One region of the Mesonia sediminis genome, then DNA from elsewhere that is predicted to be linked to it. Evidence: riboswitches for the same ligand, from Rfam matches in the RefSeq annotation. Region 1 holds a riboswitch; the other holds the start of a gene.
The links. Region 1 has a riboswitch for cobalamin ahead of ACFSQ0_RS06570 (TonB-dependent receptor plug domain-containing protein). Riboswitches for the same ligand answer to the same signal wherever they lie in the genome.

Region 1 (15,078 bases):
AAAGTCAAAAGTGAAGTACCTTAATGATATATTGACTGATTTCCTTTCTCTAGAAAAGATTGAATCCGGTAAGGTAAGTTACTCCTTTACTCAGTTTCCTTTAAGTAAAGTTATCAATGAGGTGATTTATGAATCAAATATGGTTCTTAAGAACGGTCAAAATATCAAGTACCCAGAAAACATCGATGGCATAGAGATTTATTTTGATGAAAAAATTTTAACCCTAGCGTTAACCAACTTGGTAAACAATGCTATAAAATACTCAGAAGAGAATTCTGAAATCAATATTCAGTTCGATCAAGATGAATCAGATTTCTATATAGCTATTATTGACGAAGGTATTGGGATTCCTAAAGAGGAACAAAAGTTTATTTTTGACCGCTACTTTAGAGCAGAGAATGCTTTGATTGCAGAAGGAACAGGAATCGGCTTAAATATAATTAAAAACCACCTCGAAAATTTGCAAGGTGATATTTCATTTAAAAGTATAGAAAATAAAGGCAGTACATTTACCTTAAAAATACCTAAAAACCCACAAAAAGGCAGATGAAAAAAATATTATTAATAGAAGACGATCAAGCTTTAAGAGAAAATACAGCAGAACTTCTGGAATTATCTGGATTTGAAGTTATAACGGCCAAAAATGGAAAATTAGGGCTAGATCTGGCGCAAAAAAGCCTCCCTCAAATTATTGTTTGTGATATAATGATGCCAGAACTTAATGGATATGAAGTTTTAAAAGCCTTAGGAGAGCATGAAGAAACAAAATCAATTCCGTTTATATTTTTATCTGCAAAAACAGATCATACCGAAGTGCGTACAGGTATGAATCTCGGAGCAGACGATTACCTCACTAAACCCTTTGAGGAAGAAGATTTATTAGCGGCCATAAATAGTCGTATAGCTAAATCTTTGCTGCTAGAAAAAAGAAATAAAGACTCTGCAGATTTACCTCAAGAAGCTCTGGATTTACGGAATTTAAATGAACTGAAGAATTACTTTTACGACTTTGGTGAAGAGATAGAAGTAAAACGAAACAGATTCATTTATCAAGAAGGAGAACATGCAAATTTTATTTACCTTATAATTAAAGGTGTGGTAAAAACACAACGCATGGCCGTTAATGGAAAAGAGCTTATTACTGCTCTTTTTCAAGCAGATGATTTTTTAGGCTTCTCTTCTTTTGATGAAAATACCGCCTATGAGGAAACAGCTACTGCTGTAGAAAACTGCCTACTTACCCGAATTTCTAAAACAAAACTTAAAGAAATATTGGTGGTAAATAAGGAGTTAGCTTTAGAACTGATGAATGTTATGAATGAAAAGTTATCAAATACCAAATTACAACTTTTACAAATGGCATACGGTTCGGTGAGAAAAAAAACAGCGCAAACCATCTTACAGTTTTTAGAAGTTTTAAACCCTAAGCAAGAAGAGACCATAAAAATATCGCGAGGTGATCTAGCTAGTGTAGCTGGTATTGCCACTGAGAGTTTAATTAGAACTTTATCACAATTTAAAAAAGACGGATTGATTGATATTGATGGTAGAAATATTAAAATATTAGATAAAAAGGGACTTTCTTGTGTAGAATAATTCAAAACTGATTTTTGTCATTCTTTAACTTGTCTCATCCTCATACTTTTGCTGTCAAATTAATTGAGTGATGAACATTTTAATCCCAACAGATTTCTCTGAAAATTCTTGGAACGCTATACAGTATAGTTTAGCATTCTTTAAGGAGGTAAATGTTGTTTTTCACATCGTTCACGTTGAATCTTCCACTCAAGAAGAAGAAAGCCTTGAGTTTTCAGGAAATATAGCTATTGATAAAAAAATATCTGTTGGTGAAGATAAATTAAAGCAGCTTAAAGAAAAGATTGCCAAAAATTTTCCGCTACAATCAGAACAAATAAATTTTCATATAGAAACTGGTTTTTTAATTGAAACACTACGACAAATCGTAAATCAGTTGAAAATAACCTATATTGTAATGGGTACAAAAGGTGTTTCAAATAATGAAAAGTGTCTTATTGGCACCAACACGGCAGATGTAATTAAGCGTATTCAATGCCCAATCTTGGTGGTGCCTGAAAAAACTAAATACAAAAAACCGAAGCAAATAGTTTTTCCTACAGATTTTTCGAATTTTAGCAAAGAAAGAGTGTTTAGAAATCTAGCCGAAATTCTTCATTTAAATCATTCGGCTTTAAGTGTCCTATATGTAGCCAAAAAAAACGATTCGCTTACAGCTTTCCAAAGTAGTAATAAAGCACGTTTAAAAGAATATATTAGGTACTTGCCCCATAGTTTTCAATTTACCGTAAAAAACTCACTTTGTAAGGCCTTACAAGAGTTCATTAATTTGGAAGACATACAGATGATAGCGCTTCCTGCCAAAAATGTTTATCTTTTTCAAAACTTGCTTTTTCAACCTGTTGAAAAAAATATTACTTACCCGAAAGAAATACCCTTTTTGGTTTTACACGAATAAAGATGAAAACACAAAGCTTAATACAAAAATACAATATTCCCGGCCCAAGATACACCAGTTATCCTACCGTACCTTACTGGGACGAGTCCAGTTTTACTGCTAAAGCCTGGGAAAGTACATTTATAAAATCTTTTAAAGAAAGTAACGCACAAGAGGGAATCAGTATTTATATACATTTACCCTTTTGTGAACAACTCTGCACTTTTTGTGGGTGCCATAAAAGAATTACCAAAAGACACGAGGTAGAAACTCCATACTTAGAAAGTGTTTTAAAAGAATGGCGTTTATATTGTAATTTACTTCCAGCCCAACCAATTATTAAAGAATTGCATTTAGGTGGAGGAACTCCAACTTTTTTTTCGCCAGAGAACTTAAAGCAACTAATAGAAGGTATTTTTAAACTTGCTTCACGAGCTGAAACTTATGAATATAGTTTTGAGGGGCATCCTAACAATACAACCAAAGCACACTTACAAACTTTATATGATTTAGGTTTTAGACGCGTTAGCTATGGGGTACAAGATTATAATCTTAGAGTACAAAAGGCTATTAATAGAATACAACCTTTTGAAAACGTAAAAAAAGTTACAGAATGGGCGCGCGAAATAGGCTATACTTCGGTAAGTCACGATATTATTTTTGGTCTACCTTTTCAAAGTACCGATGCGGTTAAAGAAACTATTTTGAAAACCAAAGAACTATTACCAGACCGCATTGCCTTTTATAGTTACGCCCATGTGCCATGGATTAAAGGGAATGGACAGCGTGGCTTTAATGAGAACGACCTGCCTAAAGCAACGGTTAAACGAGAGCAGTATGAGTTAGGTAAGGCTTTATTAGAGGAAATTGGATACATTGAAATTGGTATGGATCATTTTGCACTGAAATCTGACTCAATGTATATGGCAATGCAAAATCATAAACTGCACCGCAATTTTATGGGGTATACCGCTTCAAAAACACAATTAATGATTGGTTTAGGGGTATCTTCTATAAGCGACAGTTGGTACGGATTTGCACAAAATGAGAAACGCGTTGAAAAATACCAGGCAATGGTTGAAGAAGGGATAATACCCGTAGTAAAAGGACATATATTAAACCAAGAAGACCTAGTAATTCGCAAACATATCTTAAACCTTATGTGTCAATTAAAGACAAATTGGGAAAATGAAGTAGATTATTTTGAAAAACTACCCGATAGCTTGCAACTTCTAGATGAAATGAATAGCGATGGACTAATTCGTATCACTGGAAAAGAGCTAGAAATCACCCCGGCAGGCCGAGCCTTTGTACGTAACGCTTGTATGGCTTTTGATTGGCGTTTGCAACGTAATAAGCCTGACACTAAATTATTTTCTATGACAATATAGTTTTTTAAGTTAAGTTTCTGTTTAATTAGTTTGAAAAAAAGCCAGTTTTGCATAAAACTGGCTTTTTTATTGATTACTTATTTAAGTTATGATTCGATTTCATCAAGCTTTTTGAGTGTACTTTCAAATTGTTTAAGATTTAATTTTATATCTCCATTTTCTAAGTTTCCAACCAATTTCATTAGCTCCCCAACATTCATCTTTTCACCCAAAACCCTTGCAACAATGAATCCCTTGTCACTATCGTTACCAAAAAACACCACCTCATCAATAGCCTTTTCTTCTCCTAAATAAGCAATTCGCATACCTTTAGTAGTATTTCCAATTTTCATAAGTAATTTATACTTCTCTTGGGATAGTATTTTGTTTAAAACAGCCACCTCACTTTCATAATTAGCTGTATTAGATCCGTTTAACGGATAAGCTAAAACGCTAACTTTTTTTATGCTCTCTATGGCTTCTTGGTCTGCATTGGCCAGCTCATCATTAAAGCTTAAAAACATACCAGCTGGTAAATCTACCATAACGTAGTTCTCATTATTTTGGTGGTTCACAAAATACTTTTGCAAGGTGGGTTCTTGATTACAACCGCTGAATTGTACACCTAAAATCAGTAAAAAGAATATTTGAAAAATTGATTTCATATTATTTGATATTTTTTAATTGTTTAGCCCCAGGAACCTTTAAATCATTGGCTAATTTTGAAACTTGTTTTAAATCTATATCTCCTTGAATGCTCATTACTACGGTAATGGGCTCACCCTCTTCTTGCCCGGTCATAAGCATTAATAATTCACTTACAAAACCCTCCTTGCTTCCTGGTTTAGAATAAAACTTTACTTGCAAACTCTTTTCTTTAAAACGCATAAGCTCTTCTACCTGACTAGATTCAACATAGCTGTTAAAATCGGTATTCATATCGGTACCAATTTCTACATTGTTAGTGGTTAACACTTTAATATCCTTAAGATTTTCAATTAAATCAATATAAGCTTGGGTTTCTTGATCTTGCGTATCTAAGTCTATTTCAGATAGCAGTTTAAACATATTCTGGGTAATCACCATGGCGCTTACCTCTTTCATCGATTCATACTTGGTAAAGTTGGCCTGCCCCCAATTTAGGATAGGGTAAAGACAAAAAGCCAATAGAAATACAATTTTAGTTTTCATAGTTTTTTAATTTTTAATTTTAATAATTTTTTCTGTGGTTGTTGGCAATACTTTAATATAATTTAATTTCATTCGACTAGCTTTGAGCGCTTCAGGCAGCAAAGCCAATAAATCCTTAGAATTTTCGTAGGCCAATTTCTGATTAGCATAAGACACTTTTTCTTTTTGTGGCTGTGGCCAGAAAAAAAAGCCTCCCAGCGCCGTAAAACCAATGATAAGCACCGCTGCTATCTGACGGTAATACCACTTTTTCTCTACCTTAGGTTGCGGTAATGGCTCTATATATTCCTCTTGCCTTGCCGCCTCCTGCCAGCTAAAAATAGGCTTATATTTAATTAAGTGTGGCGCAACCGATTCTTGTTTAAAATATGCTTTCAAAACCGATTCTTCTTCACGGCTTGTTTCGGCTTCTAGATATTTATCAATCAATTCTTCTATCCTATTTTCTAACTCCATATTCATGTTGCTTTAGCATTGCTGTTCTTATTTTTTTTCTAGCACGTGATAAACATACGCGCATAGCCGTAGGCTTTAAACCGCTTATTTTTTCCATTTCATCATAGCTATATTGTTCGACATCGCGCAATTGAATTAAGAGTTGCTCCTGCTCACTTAGATTACTAATAATTTTTTGAACCTGCTTGAGTTCATCTTTTGCCTCTATTTGGCGCTGCAAAGAACTCTGTTGGTTGTCTTCATAGTTGGTATGCACTAGGCGCACTTGATTATTGCGTTTAGCCTTTAATTGATCATAACTATAATTCTTAGTCATGGTCATTGCAAAAGCTTCAGGTGAATGATACTCTTTTAATTTGGTCTTGATTTTCCACAATTTCAAAATCACCTCTTGAGTAGCATCGTGAGCGGCATCCTTTGATATTAATAGGCGTAGCGATAGGCGGTACATTTTATCTTTAACGCCAGTAATAAACTCTAAAAATTCTCTTTCGCTCAAAATACTTTGCTTTGTATAGTTGTAACGATTCGCTATATTTTTTGTTACAAAAATCTATTTGTTTTTAATTTGTAGCTATCTTTAGGCATAAAATTAAAGCTAGCTATGAAAAGAAACCTTTATATCCCTCTATTTTTACTAAGCCTCTTCACAAGTTTAACCAGCTGTTTTTCAGATTTAGACGACGAAGTAATTCCAGCTTCTAGTGAAGAGATAAATGACTTTATTTATAAAGGATTAAATCAATTTTACCTATATAAGCCAGATGTGCCACAATTGGCCAATAATTACTTTAATGATAATGCCAGTTACCGCACATTCTTAGAAGGTGAGGCTAATCCTATCCAATTTTTTGAAAGCTTATTGAGTAATAGAGATCGCTTTAGTTTTATAGTTAGTGACTTTAGAGCATTAGAAAAAAGCTTCAACAATATAAGCCTTACTACGGGTATGGAATTCGGTTTAGTAAGAATCTCTGGCACCAGCCGCGTATTTGGATATGTACGCTATGTTTTACCCAATACTCCCGCTGCCAATAAAGGTGTTGCCCGTGGTATGCTTTTTGACAGGATTAATGGAATTGATTTAAGCGAAAACAATTACCAAGAACTGCTAAACCAAGATAGTTACAGTATTGGCTTGGCAGAGTTAAAACAAGGACAGTTAGAACGTTTAGACCAGCAAATAGAGCTAAACATGATTGAGTATACAGAAAATCCTGTTTTTATAAGTAAAGTAATTAATAGTGGACAAACCCCAGTAGGCTATCTTATGTATAATGGTTTTGTTACCAGCTTTGAAAATGAACTAAATACAGCTTTCGCTGATTTTAAAGCCGCTAATATTCAAGAATTGGTGATTGATTTAAGATATAATCCAGGAGGAAGTATTGAAATGTGTAATGATTTAGCCAGCATGATTACCGGTCAATTTAATCAAGAACTTTTTATTACCCAGCGCTACAATAGCAATTTTGAAGATGTACCGCGTTTTTTCAACAACAAACTTAGTAATGGTGCAAGTATAAACAGTCTTAATTTAAATCAAGTTTATGTACTTACTACTTCCAATTCGGCATCAGCTAGTGAGTTATTAATCAGTGGGTTAAAGCCTTATATCAACGTCATACAAATTGGCGACAGTACCAGAGGAAAGTTTGAAGGCTCAGTTACCTTATACGATTCTGACAACTATTCCAGAAATGGTTCTAATCTTTCTATTAATCACAGTTACGCTATGCAACCTTTAGTATTAAAATCTATCAATAAAAACGGTTTTACCGATTATTTTAATGGTATAGAACCACAGCTTTTTATAGAAGAAGATTTCGGGAACTTAGGCGTTTTAGGAGATGAGCAAGAGCCCCTTTTAAAAGCGGCTTTAGATGATATATCTGGTGTTGGAAAACCGACTCCTATTGTTAGAGAATTTGATGTAAAACATTTGTATAATAGTAACCAAAAATTAAACTATTATAATAAGATGTTTATTGGCGCTCAAGAACTCCCTTAACCAACTTTTTATTGCCTTATTTAAGTAAAATCCCCTTCTTAGCCATAAACTAAAAAGGGGATTTTTATGCATTATAATTTACTTGCAAAAGTTATTTAAGCGAACTGGATATTATTAATCGTTGAACTCAACTCCGTTTGCCCCTATTCCTGTGGTTATACTTTGAATAAGTTCACCTTCTAGGTTGTAAATCATCACATCACTATTTTCGGTAAAACCATTAACATCGGTATAAAAAATATGATCTTCTTCTACGGCAAATCCGTAACCAACACCCCAACTTGCTCCATCTGCATTGGTATCAACCAAGGCGGTTTCGGTCATTATATCGGCATTGGCAGCATTTTTATAGATACTGCTTCCCTGGATGAAATAAATAAAATTATCTTCAACATCAAATTTTGAAACTCCAGTGAAACCATCTGCAAAAGGAATGGTAGTAATTTTTTGTTTTGAATTGATATTAAACTTACTTACCCCTGATTGGTGCAAAACATAAAGAATATCGTCTTCCTCTTCTATAGCCTTGATGTTATCGGGTAAACTTATGGCCTGCTCCACACTAAAGTCTGATACTTTTATTGGTGTTATTTCTTTTCCTGTACCAAAAGAAGCGTTTTGAACAAATAAATAGTTGTCTGTCAGTTCTAATTGCTCTACACTCTTGTTCAATTCTATTTTTCGTAATAAACTAAAATCAGTTAAAGAATAAACTGTAATCGATTGTGAACCGCTGTTGCTTATATACAATACATTATCATCTGCCGCAGCAAATCTTGGTAATTCAATTTCTTCACTTATCGTGGCTACTTTTTCAAAAGTAAATCGGTTAACCACCTCTATTTTATTGCTATTGTTAAGTACTAAAAATGCTAAGTCTTCATTAGTCGTAAAATGATTGAGTACATCACCTAAAGGATTCCCATTATTGGCGTTGGCATAAATACCATTTTCTAAGGTAGCAAAATCGGCACTTAAAAAACTTAAACTAGCAGTTGGCGACCCAAAATTACCTTCGTTTGAAATAATATAGCCCAAGTCGTACTTACCTTGCGGGGTAGATAGACCCGAGTTATCGTCGTCGTTATTACAAGAAATAATAGTTAAACTTACTGCAACTAGCAGTATCCAAGATTTAAAAAAATGTTTCATAAGATTTGTAATTATAAAATTAGATTAAAAAAAATTTCAAAATTTCTTCCTGGCATTGGCTTATAATTAACCACAAAATAATTTTCATTGCTAAGGTTACGCACCCGTGCCCCTAACTCCCAATTTAGAGTATTTGATGAGTTATAACTCAAACTGGCCTGGGCAACAGGATAAGCTTTAAGGGCTGTTTCTTGGCTATTATTGGTTTGGGTATATACTTTACCAGTATAAATTGTTTGAGCAATGAAATTCCAGTTTTTATAAATTAGGTCTAATTTAACGGTCAACTTATGCTTAGGAACATAAATAAGCGTATTCCCTGTTTCTAAATTAGTAGCTTCGGTAAAGGCATAGATACTTTTTATTAGAAATTCAAATTTTTTAAAGGTAGTTTTATAGGCTGCGTTTCCTTCAATCCCTCTCGTGCGCACCTTATTTGTATTTAAAGGTTTCCACACCCCAGCTTCGGCTGGCAACCACCTTATCATATCGCTGATTTTAATGTTATATCCGGTTAAACCGAATTGCCATCTTTTGTGTTTAAAACTATAACTCGCTTCAAATTGTCTTGAGGTCTCTGGTTTCAAATCTAAATTACCAGCACCGGGCCAAAATAAATCGTTAAAAGTAGGTATGCGGTAATTTTTTGAAAAACTAGCTTTTATACTATGATTTCTTTTCAATTGGTATTGAGATCCTATTTGATAAAGTACGGGCATATCAAAATCTTTTGTGTGCTGCAAGCTTACTTGAGCTTGATAGATCAAATTTTTTGAAAGATTTTGTTTAAGAAAAAAATAAGCCTTACTAATATCGCGCGAAGCAGTAGTAATAGCTGTACCTTCTGCCCAATCTTTGCGTAAATTTAAACGAACCTCTGTATACAAGTTTTTATTCGGTTTAAAACCAGTTTGAAGTATACTCACTAAAGATTTGGCGGTGCCGTGATCTTTTAAATTTGGCCGCTCTATGTTTTGAAAATAGGTATACTTTTCTTGTAGGTAGGCACTGCGCGCTTTGGCACTCCATTTACCTTTTACATATTCCCAAGCAAGTTGGCTTTTATAATTCTCATCCTGATATTTGGTTCGGATTTGAGTGGATTCTAAAATAGGGAAATGTCGTTCGCCATTAAATGCAGTTGAATAAAAAGTAAGTTTATGAAAATTATTAAGCTTTACAGAAGCATTGAAATAAAAATTTAAATGATTAAAAGCTGCATTTTCATTTTTGGCATTAGAATTAAAAAACGGATAATCATTTTCAGATTGCACGTAATTACCGCCCACTTGAGCACTAATTTTTTGGTTAGACCATTGATAATCTAAACTTTGGTTAAAAGTGGCAAAACTACCTAAGGAAGAGTTTAAGGAGAGTTGATGGCCTTTTTCAAAATCAAGTTGATTCTGCAGTAAGATACTTCCTCCAATTGCACCCGAGCCTAGTTGCGCCGAACCACCACCAGATCGAACCAAAATATCGGAATATCCATGTGCCGAAAGAGTATTAAAGTCCACCTGCCCCAAAAAGGTAGAATTTACGTTTATACCATTCCATAAAACCGCTGTTTGCTGCGCCGTTGTACCTCGAAAACTAGGTGAAGAAACCATACCTAGGCCATTCTCTTTAAAAAAAATAGGCGTTTCAAAATTCAGAACATCTGTGAGTTGTGGTCGGTATTTCTTTATCTCACTACTTTTGATTTCGACAATATTTTGGCCTACAGATTGGGTTCTAATATTGCTTGCTTTAAGCACAACAGAATCGAGCAATTCTCGCTTTTGCGCGTGAACAGTATGACCAAAAAATAAAAGTAATATTAAAAATAAAAATTGCCTCATAACCTATACTTGCTTATCCCGAGCAAATTGATTTAAAAAATTACTTCTGGCAGGTCTCCTGGCTTGCGTCTTTGTAAAAAACCTTCCCATCATAAAGACAGTGGTATTGAAGAAATATTTACAAAGCGTTATAAAACTAAGCTTACAGTTGCGGGAACAGCTTCCGATTCTAACGGAATTCCCTTTTAATAAAATCGGATTGACATCTCGATTTTAACCAAAATTTGGGCAAATATAAACATTTTTTACACCGAGGTGTGGTTAAAATGAAATAATATTACTTTTGCATAAAGTTCAAACTATGCGTCAATTCTTTTTTTGTGTTTTAATTCTTACAAGCTTATTAAGTTGTAAAAAACAAACTTCCGCTTCAGCTACTCATGCCCCACCGCTTCAAAATAATAACGAAGCTTTAAAATTAAAATATGCCAATGGTTTTGCGGTAAACAAATACGATGATTACACTTTACTATCTGTTAGTCAACCTTGGCCAAAAGCTCAAAAAGTTTTTATTTATGCTATAGCCAAAAATAAAACCAAGATTCCAGATAGTGTAACCTATGATGCTTTCGTACCACGTTCTTTAAATCGGTTAATTGTTACTTCTACTACTCATATTCCGGCACTAGAATCTTTAAAACAATTAGACAAGCTCATCGCTTTTCCTAACTTAAATTATATTTCTTCACATACTGTACGTGAAAAAATAAAAAGAGGCGAAGTTTTAGAAGTAGGAAATAAAAATCAGTTAAATACAGAGCTAGTATTAGCATCACAACCAGACGCGGTTGTGGCTTCGGCTATCAATGCCAACAATAAATCATACAGTACTTTAGAACGCAATGGGATCCCTGTTATTTATAACGGAGACTGGGTAGAAGAAACCCCTCTTGGTAAAGCCGAATGGATTAAGTTTTTTGGCGTTTTATTAAATCAAGAGCAACAAGCCGATTCTATTTTTAACCGTATTGAATCAAATTACCTTAATGCCAAGAAAATAGCTAAAAAAGCTCTTTCAAAACCTTTAGTCATTAGCGGTAGTTTATATAAAGATGTTTGGTATGCCCCCGCGGGAGACTCTTGGCAGGCACAACTAATTCAAGACGCTAACGCCAATTACGTTTATAAAAAAACCACAGGAAACGGAAGCCTTTCTCTGGCGCTAGAAGAAGTTTTGGCAAAGGCACAAGAAGCCGATATTTGGATTTCCCCAGGTAGTTTTACAAGCTACAATGCTTTGATTGAAAGCAATCAACATTACAGTCAGTTTAGCGCGTATCAGAATAAAGAAGTATACAGTATTGCTTTAACCACTGGAGAAACAGGTGGAGTGCTGTTTTATGAACTGGGCCCCAACCGACCCGATTTAATATTAAAAGATTTGATTAAAATATTTCATCCCAATTTGGTCGATTATGACCTTACATTTTTTAAGCCTTTAAATCCATAATATTGTGCAAAAACCTAAACGCTTGCTTTTTTTGGGTATTCTACTCGTCATAATTTTCTTCCTGATCAACATTAGTTTTGGTTCAGCCGCTATTCCTTTTGAAGAGGTACTCAAAATTCTTTCCTTTCAAGCCGAAGATTCTGTCGAGAAATACATCGTACTTTCTTATCGCCTTCCAAAGGCAATTACAGCAATTTTAGTAGGATCTGGTCTAGCTTTAAGCGGATTGTTGATGCAAACCCTATTTAGAAATCCACTGGCCGGGCCTTATGTATTGGGATTAAGCAGTGGCGCCAGCTTGGGAGTAGCTTTGGTTATATTGGGAAGCCAATTTCTGGGTGGTTTATTAACCATAAATTTATTTAACAACACGAGTATTATCATTGCGAGTAGTTTAGGAAGCTTTTTGGTTTTATTGGCTGTATTAGTAGTAGCCAGGCGGGTACGAGATACCATGGCTATTTTAATAATTGGTCTTATGTTTGCGAGTTTTACTGCAGCGGCGGTTAGTATTCTTTCTTATTTTAGCGACGCCGAAAAACTGCAACAATATATTTTTTGGTCATTTGGAAGTTTAGGAGATTTAACCTGGGAAGAGGTAATTTGGCTTGCTTCTAGTTGGTTCATAGGACTATCGCTTTCCTTACTTACCATTAAACCATTAAACGCCTTATTATTGGGCGAAGCCTATGCTCAAAGTGTGGGTACACAGATTAAAAAAAATAGGATTTTAGTTATTTTAGCAACAAGTATTTTAGCAGGTTCAATCACTGCATTTGCCGGGCCCATTGCATTTATTGGCTTGGCAGTACCCCATCTCGCAAGACTTATCATAAAACAAAGTAATCACGCATTTTTATTTCCTGCCTGTATAATTCTAGGAAGTTTGCTAATGCTAATAAGTGACTTAATAGCACAAATGCCCAGTTTTCAATTTACCTTACCCATTAATGCAGTAACTTCGCTTTTTGGAGCTCCTGTAGTAATATGGCTATTGGTACGAAAAAAGAAAATGAGTTTTTAAGTTATGAGCAAGCCGATTTTACACACAACAAACCTTAGTATTGGCTACCACCAAGAATGTATCGCACAAGTAGATGATTTAAACATCAACAAAGGTGAGCTAGTAGCTATTATCGGTAAAAACGGAGCGGGGAAATCTACTCTACTAAAAACGCTGTCTGGAAACTTATCTCCTCAATCAGGAAAGGTAAGTATTAATAATACCCCTGTTTGCCAATTATCTGCTCTAGAAATAGCTAAGAAAATTGCCATTGTATTAACCAAAACCGATTTTTCAACCCATCTGAGTGTTCAAGAACTAGTGGCTTTAGGAAGACAGCCCTATACCAACTGGTTAGGGATCCTTACAAACCGAGACAAAAAAAAAGTTATTGAAGCGCTTAATTTGCTCGACATAGCCCATAAAAAGCGTGCTTCGTGTTCTAATTTAAGCGATGGCCAACTGCAAAAGGCTATGCTTGCCCGGGCGATTGCTCAAGACACGCCGCTCATTATTTTAGACGAACCTACCTCCCATCTTGATTTATATCATAAGGTATTTGTTTTAAAAACGTTGCGTTTTTTAAGTAAAAAAACCAATAAAGCAATTGTATTTGCCTCGCATGAGATTGATCTAGCCCTACAATTGTGCGATAAAATTATTCTGGTACATCAAGCCAACGTCAAACAATACGAAACCCATCAAGTTATAGAGAGCAATATTTTAAATCAAATGTTCCCTTCAGAACTTATTTATTTTGACAAGAACAGTAAAAGCTTTAAAATTAAGGATGCTATCATTAAATAATGTACTATGAGTAATGAAATTATTATTATCATTTTCGCTTTAAGCGGATTTTTTTTAGGTGCTTTAATTCTATTCATACTGTATAATCAAATCAGTAAAAGGCAAATAAAAAATTTGGTGAAACAACACCAAACCCAACTTGAAAATCAAGAGATCAATTACAAGAACAGAATAGACAAATATGAAGAGCAAATTATTGATCTGCAGGCCGATTGCAAGAAGGCTGAGAAGGAATTATTTGAAACCAAATCAGACCTGCGCCAGAGTCTTTTTATGGAGCAAAGTTTACAGCAAAAATTAAATACTCAAAAAACAGAACTAACTGATTTACAAGCAAAATTTAAAACCGATTTTGAAAACTTAGCGCAAAAAATTCTAGAGCAAAAATCTGAAAAGTTTACCAAACAAAATCATGATCAAATCAATCAATTGCTCAACCCACTACAAGAAAAAATCAAGAGCTTTGAGAGTAAAGTTGACCAAAGTAATCTAAATGCGGCCAAACAATATACTGCGCTAGAAAAGCAACTGCAGTTTTTAAATCAGCAAAATATAAGGATAAGCGAAGAGGCTACAAATCTAACGCAAGCCCTTAAAGGGAATTCTAAAATGCAAGGTAATTGGGGAGAAATGATTTTAGAACGAGTATTAGAGCGAAGCGGCTTGCAAAAAAACAGTGAATATTTCGTGCAGCAGCATTTTACCACAGATGACGGCAAGCGCTACTTCCCCGATGTGATAATTGCTTTACCAGGGGAAAAGAAAATGGTAGTTGACTCAAAAGTTTCGCTTACCGCCTATGAAACCTATTGCAATACTCAAGAAGAATCTGAAAAAAAAGCTGCACTTAAACAACACCTGCTGTCTGTTGAAAAACACATTTCAAGCTTAAGCGGTAAAAATTACCAAAAGCTATACCCAGAACAAAGTCCAGATTTTGTTTTATTGTTTATCCCTATAGAAGCCGCATTTGCTTTGGCGAGTCAAGAAAATCCGCAACTATACAGTCAAGCCTTTGATAAAAATATCATTCTTGTTACGCCTACTACTCTATTAGCTGTACTGAGAACTATTGATAGTATGTGGCAAAACGAAAAGCAGCAACAAAACGCAATTGAAATAGCTACCCGGGCGGGAGCCTTATATGACTCGTTTCATTTACTAATTGAAGAGTTAGATAAATTAGGCCAACAGATAACTACAGTACAAAGAACTTACGATCGAGGGATGAAAAAATTAACAGGAAAAGGTAATTTGATTTCAAAGGTCGAAAAACTTAAAAAATTAGGGGCCAAAGCCAATAAACAATTAGAAAAACAGTAAC
Region 2 (15,078 bases), on a different contig from region 1:
TACCGTTTTGGTAATTTAACGGCATTAAGGCATTAATTTTTCTCTGTATGGCGTCTAATTGAGCGTAAGTGTCATAAATTTCCTCATTATGATTGCTTAGTTTATCTTTTTTTAAAAACCTTAACCGGGCTTCCTTTTCTTGAGCAAACTTTTTGTGAGCTTGCTCTAATAATTTTATGTAGGATTCGTTCGATTTTTTATCTTTATTTCTTTGCAATTTTGAAGTAGCAATATAAATAGCCTGTTCATAATTACCACTATTAAGGGCTTGTTTGGTTTTTTTTAAACCACTACAACTCATTAAAATTAGGGTGGCAAACAAATAAATTAAATAGTTGACTTTCATGGTGTGTTTAATGTTGGATGGGGAATAAAAGTTTAAATTTATAAATAATCCAGATTTAAAGACGAATTTTTGACCAAAATAGCAAAAAAAGATGTTTTAGTGCTACTCTAAGTTTTTAATAAGCTATGCTCATTTGCAATTTCTTTTTGGCTTGCTCCACTCATTTTTAATCGTAGGATTTTTTGGCAGGTCGGAGGTAAATTAGAAATGCTTTGCTGTATCGCTTTGCTTTTTTGTTCAAGTTGTTCTTTGCTCGAATAGTCTTGTGTCTCTATAGCCTCGTATTTTAAAAAGTCAATCGAGCAAATCTCCTTTTTGTGTTTGCGTTGATACATCAGATACTCATTAAAAGCTACTTTATACACATCTGGAGAGCATTGCCCTATGTGTGCAGGTGCTCACGCTTGGTCTGAAATAGGAAATATGGTATTTCTATGTTCTAGCCAGCACCAAATGATATGGAGAGAACAATTTGATTTAGGTAAATCTCCAATAAATTTTATAGCCGCTAGAGATATTATGTAGCACACCAATATAAGAGGCCCTTTTGCGAATGAGTTATTACTTAAAATTAAGCAGCTAGATTTAAAAAACTTTCATAGAATACAGGCTTCAAATTAATAAAATCACAATATTTTACATTAAAATTCAAGATTATTATATTATTTATATTTAATAGTTAATTTCATTTAGAATAATTTGATTATTTAAAATATTTTACTTATCCTCTATAAGTCCTAGAGATATTTAGTTTAAGTTATTATTAAATTGGCAGTAACAGCCATAAATAAAAATTACTATAAGATGAAAAATAAAAGAGTAGCAATTATTGGAGCAGGGCCAAGCGGATTGGCACAATTAAGGGCTTTCGAAGCCTTAGAAAAAAATGGAGTTCAGGTACCTGAAATTGTTTGTTTTGAGAAGCAAGAGAACTGGGGAGGAATGTGGAATTATTCTTGGCGAACTGGTGTAGGCCGTTACGGTGAACCTGTTCACGGTTCAATGTATAAGTACCTTTGGTCAAACGGTCCGAAAGAATGTTTAGAATTCTCTGATTATTCTTTTGATGAACATTTTAAAAAGCCAATTTCCTCTTATCCCCCAAGACCAGTTCTTTTTGATTATATAGAAGGGCGTATTAAGAAAAGTAATGCAAAAAAATACATTCGTTTTAATACTACGGCTCGCTGGGTAGATTATAATAATGCCAATCAAAAATTCACTTTAGTTTTAGATAATTTAAAAGAAAACAGAACTTATAGCGAAGAATTCGATTATCTAGTGGTGGCTTCTGGTCATTTCTCGACGCCAAATATGCCTTACTTTAAAGGAATTGAAGATTTTCCAGGCGGTGTTATGCACGCGCACGATTTTAGGGGAGCAGACCAATTTAAAAATCAAAATTTATTATTAATTGGTAGCAGCTATTCTGCCGAAGATATAGGGGTGCAATGTTACAAGCACGGTGCCAAATCGGTAACCTTAAGTTATAGAAGCAACCCAATAGGAGTGGAGTGGCCAGATGGAATAAAAGAAGTGCCTTTACTTACTCATTTTGAAGGAGATATTGCACATTTTGCAGATGGTACTTCAGAAAAATTTGATGCCGTAGTAATGTGTACGGGTTACCAGCATAAATTTCCATTTTTGCCAGATGAATTAAGATTAAAAACCAAGAATAATTTATATCCAGATCAAGTGTATAAAGGTATTTTCTTTAATGAATTACCTCAATTGATTTACTTGGGTATGCAAGATCAATACTATACTTTTAATATGTTTGATGCACAAGCTTGGGTGGCAAGAGATTTTATGATGGAAGAATTAGTGCTTCCTGAAAAAGACCAACGAAGAAAAGATATGGATGATTGGTTGAAAAGATTAAACAACTTAGATGGTTGCTATGATGCTGTCGATTTTCAATCAGATTACATTAAAGACTTGTTAAGTTTATCTGATTACCCCGATTTTAATGTAGATAAGGTGGCCGAAATGTTTAAGGAATGGTTAGGCGATAAAGAAGAAAACATCTTAACCTATAGAGACAAAACTTTTACCAGTGTTGTAACAGGAACCAAGGCCGAAGAACATCATACCGAATGGATGGAGGAACTCGACGACAGTAAAGAGCGCTATTTAGCTTTTCAAGATGAAGTAGAGATTGAATTAGAGAAAGCGGAGTAAATTACTTAAATAATATCATATAAGCCTAAAGAGTAAATTTTTCTTTTTAGGCTTTTTTTATTAAAAAATAGCAAAGCACCTAATATTAAAATAGGATGTTAAATCTAAGTTTAAACCTAAAAAATCAATAATTACAATTAACTTTGCCTTTTTCTTTAAACCAAATTCAATGCCTACATTACTTAAAAATAAGTGGTTTTTACTGAGTATAATGGCGCTTACGTGGGGTAGCTCTTTTATTTTAATCAAAAAATCTTTACTTGTTTTTAATCCTTTTCAAATTGGTGCCTTTCGCGTCGCTTTAAGCGGATTGATATTAGCTTCATTAGGTATACCAGCTATGCGTAAAATGCCTAAAAAGGATCTTTTATGGGTAATTCTTGCAGGTTTTTTTGGCAATTTCTTACCCATGTTTTTATTCCCTATTGCGCAAACTAAGGTAAGTAGTTCTCTGGCTGGAATAATAAATAGTTTAGAACCAATTTTTGTTCTAATGTTAGGCTTCTTAATATTTAGAATAAAAAGTAAACCAACCCAGGTAATGGGAGCATTTATTGGCTTTTTGGGGGCAGCTACTTTATTATATTTTTCAGAAGTAAGTACCCAAGAAAGTCAAATTGGTTTTACCTTGCTTATGGTTTTTGCGTCTGCCTCCTATGCTTTATCGGCTTTAATCATCAAATTAAAATTACAACACGTAAAATCAATACAAGTATCCAGCAGTGTTTTTACCTTCTGGATGATCCCTTCATTAATAATCTTATTGTTTACCGATTTTTTTAATGTATCGTTCTCTTCTGAAGCATTAGAAGCCTTAGGATACTTAAGCTTCTTGAGTATTTTTGGTACGGCTATAGGTATTATTCTATTTTATAAGCTAATTCAAGATACTTCGGCTGTTTTTGCTAGTACGGTTTCCTATTTGCTTCCTATTGTGGCGGTTATTTGGGGAGTTATTGATGGTGAACAATTCAATTTTTATTACCTGTTGGGTGCTATTTTAATATTAATAGGAATATATCTGATTCGAGAGAAAAAGAAAAAACCTATTGTAACAGTTCGGTAAAGCAATAAAAGAACATCTTATTTATTTTCACTACAGCTATTGCTATAAACGGAAATATTAACCGTTTGCTTTTAGTAGATTAACCATCTCTGTAAATCCCGATTTTTGCGCGTGTTCTAATGCTGTTACTCCATCTTTATCGGCGATATAAATATTACAACCTGCCTCAATGAGCATCTGTACTATATCAATGTATTTTTGTGTTCCATCACCCAAAATAACCGTCACCAAAAGGGCCGTCCATCCTAGGTTGTTGATATGGTCTACAGGGAAGTTTTCTATTTTAAGTAACCGTTTCACAATTTTTACATGTCCTCTTTCACAGGCAGGGATTAAAGCCGTACCACCATAACGGTTTAGCTTTAAAAAATTCACGTTGTCGGTTCCTAAGCACGCATTTAAAATTTCATAATAACCAGCAGCACCAGCGTGTAAAATAGGAGTTTCTAGCCGATTATCTTGTGCATTTACATCGGCACCTGGCTTTATCAAAAGTTTAGCAGCCTCAATATTATTATTATAGGTTGCCACCATTAACGGAGTTTGTTGCTGCTCATTTCTCAAGTTTATTGAGCTATTCCGTTCGGTCAGCTTTTTAATTTTCAGGGTATTATTATTTTTTGCAGCTATAAAAATGGATTGCATATTATTTAAGCAGAAATAGCCTGCTAATTAGCAAGCCCTGTGTTGATTATATTATAAATGAGGCAAAATTTTGGTACTACATTCGCCAAAACCTATTCTAACATCTTTGTTTTCACAAAATCCTTTTAATATCACTGTATCATTGTCTTGAATAAATTTGCGATCACTTCCATTACTCAATTTAATCGGGTTTTCACCATTTTTACTTAATTCTAGCATAGAACCAAATGTACCTTCTCTTGACCCGGAAATAGTGCCACTAGCTAACATGTCTCCACTGTTAAGGGGGCATCCGTTAATGGTGTGATGCGCCAATTGCTCACTCATATTCCAATATAAATATTTAAAATTTGATTTGCTAACTAAAGTAGGTTCATCATTTTCTGGTTGAATAGAAACCTCTAATTTGATATCAAAGGTTTTTTTTCCTTCGGTTTTCAAGTAATCTAAAAGTTTATACTCTGAATTTTTCTTGGGTCCTTCTGTTCTAAAAGGTTCAAGTGCATCTAAGGTGACGATCCAGGGAGAAATAGTACTTGCAAAATTTTTGCCTAAAAATGGACCTAAGGGTACATATTCCCAACGTTGAATGTCTCTCGCACTCCAATCATTAAAAAGTACCATTCCAAAAATGTGATCTTCTGCTTCATGCGCAGGTATAGATTCACCAATATTATTGGCATCTGTTGTAATGAAGGCCATTTCAAGTTCAAAATCTAAAGCACGTGTTGGACCAAAAATTGGGGTTTTAGCTCCTTTTGGCATTTTTTGCCCTAATGGTCTATTAATGGCAATACCACTTGGGATTATAGACGAGCTTCTACCATGATAAGCAATAGGCATGTGATACCAATTGGGCACCATAGCATTTTCTTTTCCACGAAACATTTCACCAACATTGCGTGCGTGTTCCTCGCTAGAGTAAAAATCGGTATAATCTCCAATTTGAACAGGAAGTTGCATTTCAACTTCATCCATTGTAAAAAGGATCACACGCTGATGTTCTTCATTATTTTTTAATGTCGTATTATTAATATCAAAAATATCAGCAATGCGGTTGCGTACTGTTCGCCATGTTTTTCTACCATCAGCGATAAAATCATTAAGTGTATCTTGTAAAAAGATATCATCCGTTAAGGGAATACCCTTGAAATAACCCAATTGATGTAGTGCTCCTAAGTCTATTGCATAGTTACCAATTCGTGTTCCTATGGTAATAATATCATCTCGCGTAAGAAATACCCCAAAAGGGATGTTTTGGATAGGGAAATCAGAATTTTCCGGCACCTCTAGCCAAGTTTTTCTTTTTGGATCATTTGCTGTTATATGCATTTTTTTTAATTCTAAGATTGTTAAAATAAAGCTATTCAAATATATTATTTTCCCTGTATTAACCGAATGAATTTCTTATTTTTGGTAAAATTTTTAACGAAATATAAAGTCATGTATAAAGATAAAGAGATTTTTGATCTTATTCAACGTGAGGAAGAAAGACAATTAAATGGTTTAGAGCTAATTGCAAGTGAAAACTTTGTAAGTAAAGATGTGTTAGCCGCCGCAGGATCTGTGCTTACTAATAAATATGCAGAAGGCTATCCTGGGAAACGCTATTATGGAGGGTGTGAAGTGGTAGACGAGGTAGAACAATTAGCCATTAATAGAGCTAAAGAATTGTTTAATGCAGAATATGTTAATGTTCAACCCCACTCAGGTTCACAAGCAAATACTGCTGTTTTCTCTGTTTGTTTAAAACCCGGAGATACAATTTTAGGATTTGACTTATCACACGGAGGACATTTAACACACGGTTCGCCTGTAAATTTTTCGGGAAAACTTTATAACCCTGTTTTTTATGGAGTTGAAAAAGAAACGGGGCTAATAAACTATGAGCATGTTAAAGAAATGGCGCATAAAGAGAAGCCTAAGCTAATCATAGCAGGGGCCTCAGCTTATAGTAGAGAAATTGACTATAAAAAATTTAGAGCAATAGCCGATGAAGTAGGAGCCATTCTATTGGCCGATATGGCTCATCCAGCCGGATTAATAGCTAAAGGCTTAATTCAGGATCCCTTACCTCATTGTCATATTGTTACCACAACTACGCATAAAACCTTACGCGGACCAAGAGGTGGCATGATTTTAATGGGGAAAGATTTTGAAAATCCCTTTGGTTTAAAATTGAAAAGTGGTAAACCCAGAATGATGTCTTCTCTTTTAAACAGTGGTGTGTTTCCAGGAAATCAAGGCGGACCTTTAGAACATATTATTGCAGCCAAAGCAGTAGCCTTTAAAGAGGCTCTTTCTGATGAGTTTTTGCATTATATGGTTCAGGTTAAAAAGAATGCTAAGGCTATGGCCGATGCTTTTGTAGAAAAAGGATATGATGTTATTTCTGGAGGTACAGATAATCACATGATGCTTATTGATTTACGGAATAAAGGCGTAACAGGAAAACAAGCCGAAGAAACATTGGTAAAGGCTGAGATTACAGTGAACAAAAATATGGTTCCTTTTGATACACAATCACCGTTTGTTACTTCTGGAATTCGCGTCGGTACACCGGCGATTACAACCAGAGGATTGAAGGAAGAAGATATGCCTCAGGTGGTGACATTTATAGATCAAGTAATTTCAAACATTGAAAATGAGGCGGTAATTCAAGAAACCAAAGAGAAAATTAAGGAAATGATGAGCGGGAAGCCGTTGTTTAAAATGTAATTATGAAAAAATCAACTTTATTTCAAGTATTTCTACTGCTTTTATTAACCTTGCCTGCATCTAAGATACAAGCCCAAGAGTCAATCGATTCAGGACTTCGTAAATTAATAGAGGCTCAAAGCGGCAATATGATAGAAAATGCACTATCGCAAATAATTGTCAATATTCCTGAAAGTAATAGAGATGCCTTTAAAGCCGAAGTGAAAAATATGTTCGACGCAATGTACACCGATGTTATTGCGGTGTATAAAGAGCATTGTACAGAAGCCGATTTAAAGAAGTTACTCGCCTTTTATGAAACTCCTGCTGGTAAAAGAATTTTAGGGAAGACCTCTGAAATTATGATGGAATCGCAAGCTATTGGTCAACAGATGGGAGTAAATAAACTATACCCTTTGATGCAAAAGTATATGGTTGAACAACCCGTTGAAAATGAGGATTAGGCTTAATTGAATTTTTTAAAAACCAAAAAGAGGCTGTTTCGTGACGAACAGCCTCTTTTTTAATATTCTGTTACAGATCCCCAGTTTTCACCGTTTTTTATTCTGTACAATTGCATTTCAGAAATTCCAAACTGTTTAGCAATCATTTTCATACGAGTCCTTCTATTAGGATCATTAATTTTTCGCTTGATTAATTTTACTTTAGATTCTGTTAGTTTAGCGTGAGAGGGTATTTTTCGCTTAATATTTTTAAATTCGGGGTTGGTGAATTGATGACGTTCCTTTTCTTCTTTCGTAGCCCATTTTAAGTTGTCTACATGATTGTTTTTTTTGTCGTAATCGATATGAATTACATATCGATCCTCTTCTGTTTTATTGAGAAAATGTTGTGCGACTAACTTGTGAACATAGCGACTGGTCTTTTTGCCATTGCTTTTTTGAACTACAGGTAAGTTTTGGTAGCCATTGATAAAATATTTCTTAACCAATATTTCTTCAGGCCCTTTACAATTTAAAATTCGACCATAATTAGAGATTTTATATTTCTCTTTCTCTGATATTTTTTCGTCGAATCGAATTACTTTCCACGTTTCGTTTTTTAAATTTCTAATCATAGCCATGATTTTCGAGTCTTACTAAATTTGTAAATAATTGAACTTAAGTTAGTTTAGATTTCTAACTATAACGGGTAACTATTCTCAAATTTAAAACAAAGTGCGTTTCTACAAGTAATGTTAAGAAACTTTAACTTAATAATAGCTAATTTTAAATTTTTAATCTTTTTTTATTGCCCAAGGTCTGTTAAAGCCTCGAGTTAATCAGTGAAAGAACTACTTTCATAAGCTCCACTGTCGGGTAAGTTGCCATCTCTTTGCATTCCCAAAATATCTATATTGCTTGAAGTAACGGGGTTGGCTAACCCATTTGCTGCAGATTCCTCTCCAATTTGCAATTTATTTAAAGTAGAGTCTTTAAAGTCGGGATCTTCGTTTAGTTTAATTTGAGTGTACAAATTTGAATCGGTAAAATTGTACATAGGGTCATCGGTATACTTATTTTGGAAATCTCTGAATTTAATTAAGGTGTTCTCAAATTTAAAATTAAAATCAGCATCGGGATGAGCATTAAATAATAGTTCTCGGCTTTCATTGCCATAAATAATACAATTGGTGAAATCTGCTTTTTCTAAGGGAGCCAAAAATAACTGATTGGGTGTTTCAAGGACATTTTCTATAAAAACCGCAGGAAATTGCCGAAACCCTTGTCGCCAATAATTGGCAAAAGTACAATTGTTGAATTGGTAATTTCCGCCAAGGCTTAAATTTAAAGCCATTTGCCCACAATTATTTATAACTAAATTTTCTGCTGTAACATAGCCCGTTCTAGCCAATAAACCAATATTAGATACATTATAGATTTGGGTGTTGTTCACCTTTAGAGTGGGTGTGTTAGATCCATCATTTCCATCTACACGTATTCCTACGCTGGCATTTTTAATGGTAGTATGTTCTATTAAATTATTTGTGCTTCCTTGGGTAAACCACAACGCCCCCCATTGTCCTGGTACTTCACTAAATTCGGGTTCAAGGCGGTTTCCTTCCATAATGATTTCATTTTCCATTTTTTCAAGATCGGTACTTAATAAACCTTTGGCTTGTAGCGAAGCTTGATTGCTAACTAAAATTCCGCTTTGTTGATGAAAATGTAACCTGGCGCCAGCATCAATATGTAATGTTTTTTGAGGTGGTACGGCAGCATATCCGTAAATTACATAAGGCTTCTCATTGGTGAAATTTAACTCTGTATCGTCTAATAAAAAGCCAGAAATTAATATTTCATTTCCTTCATCGTCAAAACCGAATGATAGTGTTTCTGTACTGCCATCGGCGAATTTCTCGGGATATAGGAAGTGTGCATCTTGAATTAGGGTTACCAGTTCTACACTTTGCTCTTTCTCGGTACCCGAAAAAATCAGTTCATCGGTATATAAAAATTGGGTGGCACTATTGGTAAAATCTTTTATGGCTGCAGTGGTTTCAATAAAAACAAAAATACTGTCTTTGGCATAAATAGGAATATTGCTAAACTTCTTACCCGGTAGGCCATCTACGTTAAGTCTGTATTTAGAGGCTTCACCTTGTGCTAATTTTATTTCGGGAATATGAATATCTTCTTTTGACCGATTGTAAACCGTTAACCTGTAGGTGCTAGAAGCGGTTTGAGTAAAAACAGTGTCTAGGTAAACGGTATCTTTAGAGAAACTTAAATTTCCCGAGCTTGGTAGGGTGTCAAAATCTTTTCTACACGAACTCCAAAAAATCAAGCTTAAAAACAATAAAATCCCATATACCTTTTTCATCCCTGCTATGTTTAAATTAATTTTAATTACCTTTCTTCAATTTCAATTTCAAAAAGAGTATCCCAATGTTTACCCGTGACAAACAGTGTATTTGACTTTTTGTTAAAGGCTATACCATTTAAAACTAAATCTTCATTATTTAATTGTGCTGCATTTCCATTTTCTTTTTTCAATCCGCGTAAGTCAATTAAGCCTTCAATAGCTCCATTTTCCGGATTAATAATGGCAATACCATCTTTCTGCCAAGTGTTGGCATATATTTTTCCGTCTACCCATTCTAATTCGTTTAATCGCGTGCTTAAACTTTTGTGCGTTACCGGTTGTATGTAACTAAGTTCTTCAAGTGTTTTACCGTCTAACTTCCATATTTTTGCAGTACCATCGCTTTTGTAAAAATTTTCACCATCGTTGCAAAGTCCCCAACCTTCTTTACTGGTACCATATTTAAATGTGCCTAGTTTTTTGAGTTGATTTACATCATAAATAAACCCTTGGCCAGCGTGCCAAGTAAGCTGGTATACTTTATCGTTTAATATGCTTATACCTTCGCCAAAATAACGCTTATCTAACTCGATCTTTTTTAACACCTTTCCCGTTTTGTAATCTACTTTACGTAAACTTGAGAATCCATTGCGACCAGTTCCTTCGTAAAGAGTGTCCTTAAAAAACTCTAATCCTTGAGTAAATGCTAAGTTATCGTGCGGATATTTGTTTTTAATTTTATAGGTATAAATCTTTGGAGGCTTGTTGTTATGTAGCACAATTTCTTGTGCAATAGTATATTTTTCGCCAGCTGAATATATTTCAGCTTTAAGCTGATTTTTTCCTAATGGAGCTACTAGTTTAGCAGCTATTTGATTGGTTTTTGATGAACCTAAATATTTATTTGCATAGTAAAGCTGTATACTGTCAAAACTAGTGTCTGTAGGATTATTGAGGGTGAATTTAACTGGGCTATCACGTTGTAATAAGTCGTTTTTAGCTTTAACTTGAATACTCATTTTAGCTATTTCTTCTTTTTTTGAACTCGAACAAGAAAATAGGCTTGTGGCTAATAAAATGAATGTCAGGTTTTTAAATGTTTTCACGAGATTTTGCTTTAAATTTGTTAGCGAATTTAGTCAAATCTATTAAAAAAATCCTTGCGAAAATAGATAAACCTTGTATATTTGCAGCGGCAAGTCCCACACAACCAGCTCCTGTTGAATCCTCCAGGGCGGGAACGCAGCAAAGGTAAACGGTCGTAGCGGTGTGATGTGGGTAGCTTGCCATTTTTTCATGACATTGGTCAAAGCCTATCTTCTTTTTATTTTACTCTAAATCTTTAATTTTTCTCTTAAAAAAGTAGATATTTGCGCTCTATTATTTTAAATATGAGCAAGCAAGTTGTATTGATTACAGGAGCGTCTTCAGGAATAGGAAAATCTATAGGTATGTTTCTGGTGGAGAAAGGTTACCTCGTTTACGGAACGAGTCGTAATCCTAAAGAAAATGAAATCGATGGCATTAAATTTTTAAAACTCGATGTTACCCAACCAGAAAGTATAGCATTAGCAGTTCAAGAGCTAATCAAAAAAGAGGGTCAAATAGATTATTTGATTAATAATGCAGGAATGGGAATTACGGGTCCTTTAGAAGAAACACCAGATCACGAGATAAAAAAAGTATTCGATACTAATTATTTTGGAGCTTTACAGGTGATTAAAGCCGTTTTACCGCATATGCGTTCTAAACAAAGTGGTTTTATTATCAACATAACCTCAATTGCAGGATATATGGGTTTACCCTTTCGGGGGATTTATTCAGCCACAAAGGGAGCGCTTGAACTGACTACCGAGGCCTACCGTATGGAGCTAAAAACTTTTAATATTAAAATGACCAATATTGCACCAGGTGATTTTGCTACCAATATTGCTGCAGGCAGATACCACGCGCCAGTAATTGCTGGCTCGCCCTATGAAAAAAAGTATAAGGAAACCTTAGCCTTGATGGACGAACACGTAGATAAAGGTCAAGACCCCATCCTTATGGCGAAAAAGGTTTATGCTGTTATGCAAGAAAAGAATCCTACGATACACTATAAGGTAGGAGATTGGCTGCAGAAATTTAGCATTGCTCTCAAACATATTTTACCAGACAAATGGTATGAAAAAATGTTGATGAAACATTATAAAATGTAAATTTGTAAAAATTTAAAAACAACACAGCATGAAATTTTTTATAGACACAGCAAACTTAGATCAAATAAAAGAAGCTCAGGACTTAGGCGTTCTTGATGGGGTTACTACCAATCCTTCTTTAATGGCTAAAGAAGGTATTACAGGAGAAGATAACATTAAAAAGCATTACCAAGCTATCTGTGAAATTGTAACAGGAGATGTAAGCGCAGAAGTTATTGCTACGGACTATGATAATATAATTAAAGAGGGGGAAGAACTAGCCGCATTACATGATCAAATTGTGGTGAAAGTTCCTATGATTAAAGACGGCATTAAGGCTATACGTTATTTTAGTCAAAAAGGAATTAAAACCAATTGTACGCTTGTTTTTTCGGCTGGTCAAGCGTTACTTGCCGCAAAAGCAGGTGCAACCTATGTTTCGCCGTTTATAGGCAGATTAGATGATATCTCAACAGACGGACTCAATTTGATAGCCGAAATAAGACAAATATATGATAACTACGCATTTGAAACCGAAATTCTAGCAGCATCGGTAAGGCATACTATGCACGTTATTGATTGTGCAAAAATTGGTGCCGATGTTATGACAGGACCGCTTTCTTCTATAGAAGGACTCCTTAAACACCCCTTAACCGATATTGGATTAGAAAAGTTTTTGGCAGATTACAAAAAAGGTAACCAGTAAAATTTTTTCAAAAGCGAATAAAAAATCAGTCAAATTTTGGCTGATTTTTTTTTTGCACTATAATCATTTAAAAAACTTATTAACACCGGTTAAAAAGTTTTTTAGCCAAGCTGAGATATCTTGTTTACTTTTGGGCATCTAAATTGAAGAAGAGCGAAGTTTTTTTAACTCAAGTACATTAGGGGAATCGTGTGAAAATCACGAACTGTTGCGCAACTGTAAGCAGGATTAAACCTGTCAAGTCAGATTACCTAACTTCTTCAAAGAGGATTTGTTTTCGCATAAAAAGCAAATTCCGTTGTCTTTTGTTTCAAGGTAATTCAGCCTAAAGCAGATAACGTATATTTTGTTTTTTGTGTTTTTGTTTCACTTAAAATAAATATACACAATGAGCATTTTTGACAAAAGAGTAAATTACAAACCATTTGAATACCCAGAAGTAATAGAATTTACAGAGGCGATTAACAAATCGTTTTGGGTGCACAACGAGGTAGATTTCACCGCAGACGTACAAGACTTTCAGGCTCAACTTACCTTAAATGAAAAACAAGTTTTAAAAAAGAGTTTACTGGCCATTGCTCAAATTGAAGTGGCGGTAAAATCATTTTGGGGAGATTTGTATCATCATTTACCCAAACCAGAATTTAATGGCTTGGGGAGTACTTTTGCCGAATGTGAATTTAGACATTCAGAAGCCTACTCGCGTTTGTTGTCGGTTTTAGGCTATAATCAAGCCTTTGAAGAGCTAATGGATGTTCCTGTTATCAAAAAACGGTTTGAATATCTATCTCAGGCACTTCAATTTACACAAGAAAATGACAATAAGAAATACCTTTTCTCCTTAATCTTATTTGCCATTTTAATAGAAAATGTTTCCTTATTTAGTCAGTTCGCAATCATTCTCTCTTTTACACGATTTAGAGGCTTAATGAAAAATGTGAGTAATATCATCGCATGGACTTCTATAGACGAACAAATTCATGCCAATGCGGGAATATTTATTATCAACAAGATCAAAGAAGAGTTTCCCGATTTCTTTACGGAAGAAACCAAACAAGAAATTACTGTTATTGTTAAAAAATCTATTGAAGTCGAAGCAGAAATTCTCGACTGGATTTTTGCAGAAGGTGCAGTAGCGCATTTAAACCAATCAGATTTACTAAATTTCATGAAATTTAGGACAGACGATAGCCTTAAAAAAATAGGAATAAACCCCATTTTTAATATTACCGCACAAGAATATCTCCCCATGCAATGGTTTGAAGAAGAGATATTTGCAAATTCATTAGATGATTTCTTTGCAAAGCGACCGGTAGATTATACCAAGCACGATAAGAGCATTAGCGCATTAGATTTATTTTAAACAATACTCAAATCCGTAAAGAAAAATAGATGAAAAATTTAAAAGAACGCATTTGTAAATCAAGAACGCAACTGTTTAAAGTAGTTTTTCCTAATACTACCAATCATTATGATACGCTTTTTGGAGGTACTGCCATGCATTTGATGGATGAAGTTGCTTTTATAACCGCTACGCGATTTAGTCGAAAAAAAATGGTGACCATTTCTTCTAGTCAAATAGATTTTAAAGAACCTATTCCTGCCGATACTATTATTGAGCTTATCGGGGAAGTTGTTCGCGTGGGCCGAACGAGTATAAAAGTAAACGTTACCATCTATCAAGAAGAGATGTATGAAGAAAACACACGAAAAAAATCAATAGAAGGCCTGTTTACTTTAGTGGCCATAGATGAAAATAAAAAACCAACTCCTATACTGGATTAAATGATTAAAAACATGAACAATATATGGTGGCTTAACAAGGAAAGTGAGCAAATATTAAATAGAGGCTATTTACTAAAAGGAGAAACGGTATCTGGTGCTATAGAACGTGTAGCTTCAGCTGCGTCCAATCGATTACAAAAACCTGAATTAAAAGAAGAATTTATCAACATAATAGAGAAGGGCTGGATGAGTCTGAGCTCCCCAATTTGGGCCAATATGGGTACTGAGCGTGGTTTGCCTATTTCTTGTTTTAATGTGCATATACCAGATAATATTGAAGGGATTACCCATAAATTGGGAGAAGTGATTATGCAAACTAAAATAGGAGGTGGTACTTCTGGTTATTTTGGTTCACTTCGAGGTAGAGGTAGCACTGTAACTGATAATGGAAGAAGTAGTGGTGCTGTTTCTTTTATGAAGCTATTTGATACGGCCATGGATACCATTTCGCAAGGTGGGGTAAGAAGAGGAGCCTTTGCGGCGTATCTAGACGTAGACCACCCCGATATTCTCGAATTTTTGCAAATAAAAGATATCGGTAATCCACTGCAAAATTTATTTTATGGCGTTTGTGTTCCCGATTATTGGATGCAAGAAATGATTGACGGAGATATGCAAAAAAGAGAAATATGGGCTAAGGTGTTAGCGTCTAGACAGCAAAAAGGTT

Region 2: linked by a shared signal. The riboswitch ahead of ACFSQ0_RS04875 (ribonucleotide-diphosphate reductase subunit beta) and the one ahead of ACFSQ0_RS06570 (TonB-dependent receptor plug domain-containing protein) in region 1 are both predicted to bind cobalamin.

The regions. Positions count from the first base shown of each region.
Region 1 covers NZ_JBHULZ010000026.1:183,764-198,841, forward strand. The annotation lists gene ACFSQ0_RS06520 (PAS domain-containing sensor histidine kinase) at 1-550, shown strand, start outside; gene ACFSQ0_RS06525 (response regulator) at 547-1,596, shown strand; gene ACFSQ0_RS06530 (universal stress protein) at 1,667-2,494, shown strand; gene hemN (oxygen-independent coproporphyrinogen III oxidase) at 2,497-3,864, shown strand; gene ACFSQ0_RS06540 (DUF4252 domain-containing protein) at 3,951-4,508, opposite strand; gene ACFSQ0_RS06545 (DUF4252 domain-containing protein) at 4,510-5,034, opposite strand; gene ACFSQ0_RS06550 (hypothetical protein) at 5,041-5,490, opposite strand; gene ACFSQ0_RS06555 (RNA polymerase sigma factor) at 5,474-5,989, opposite strand; gene ACFSQ0_RS06560 (S41 family peptidase) at 6,095-7,501, shown strand; gene ACFSQ0_RS06565 (YncE family protein) at 7,616-8,653, opposite strand; gene ACFSQ0_RS06570 (TonB-dependent receptor plug domain-containing protein) at 8,665-10,494, opposite strand; cobalamin riboswitch at 10,526-10,731, opposite strand; gene ACFSQ0_RS06575 (ABC transporter substrate-binding protein) at 10,796-11,944, shown strand; gene ACFSQ0_RS06580 (iron chelate uptake ABC transporter family permease subunit) at 11,949-12,968, shown strand; gene ACFSQ0_RS06585 (ABC transporter ATP-binding protein) at 12,972-13,754, shown strand; gene rmuC (DNA recombination protein RmuC) at 13,761-15,077, shown strand.
Region 2 covers NZ_JBHULZ010000023.1:373,994-389,071, reverse strand. The annotation lists gene ACFSQ0_RS04945 (hypothetical protein) at 1-346, opposite strand, end outside; gene ACFSQ0_RS04940 (hypothetical protein) at 454-681, opposite strand; gene ACFSQ0_RS04935 (NAD(P)-binding domain-containing protein) at 1,151-2,530, shown strand; gene ACFSQ0_RS04930 (DMT family transporter) at 2,700-3,596, shown strand; gene ACFSQ0_RS04925 (ankyrin repeat domain-containing protein) at 3,654-4,241, opposite strand; gene fahA (fumarylacetoacetase) at 4,293-5,573, opposite strand; gene ACFSQ0_RS04915 (serine hydroxymethyltransferase) at 5,685-6,959, shown strand; gene ACFSQ0_RS04910 (DUF2059 domain-containing protein) at 6,962-7,402, shown strand; gene ACFSQ0_RS04905 (HNH endonuclease) at 7,462-8,016, opposite strand; gene ACFSQ0_RS04900 (hypothetical protein) at 8,217-9,761, opposite strand; gene ACFSQ0_RS04895 (glutaminyl-peptide cyclotransferase) at 9,788-10,849, opposite strand; RNA gene ffs (signal recognition particle sRNA small type) at 10,937-11,035, shown strand; gene ACFSQ0_RS04885 (SDR family oxidoreductase) at 11,135-11,941, shown strand; gene fsa (fructose-6-phosphate aldolase) at 11,970-12,626, shown strand; adenosylcobalamin (AdoCbl) riboswitch at 12,786-12,926, shown strand; gene ACFSQ0_RS04875 (ribonucleotide-diphosphate reductase subunit beta) at 13,015-13,989, shown strand; gene ACFSQ0_RS04870 (acyl-CoA thioesterase) at 14,019-14,411, shown strand; gene ACFSQ0_RS04865 (ribonucleoside-diphosphate reductase subunit alpha) at 14,424-15,078, shown strand, end outside.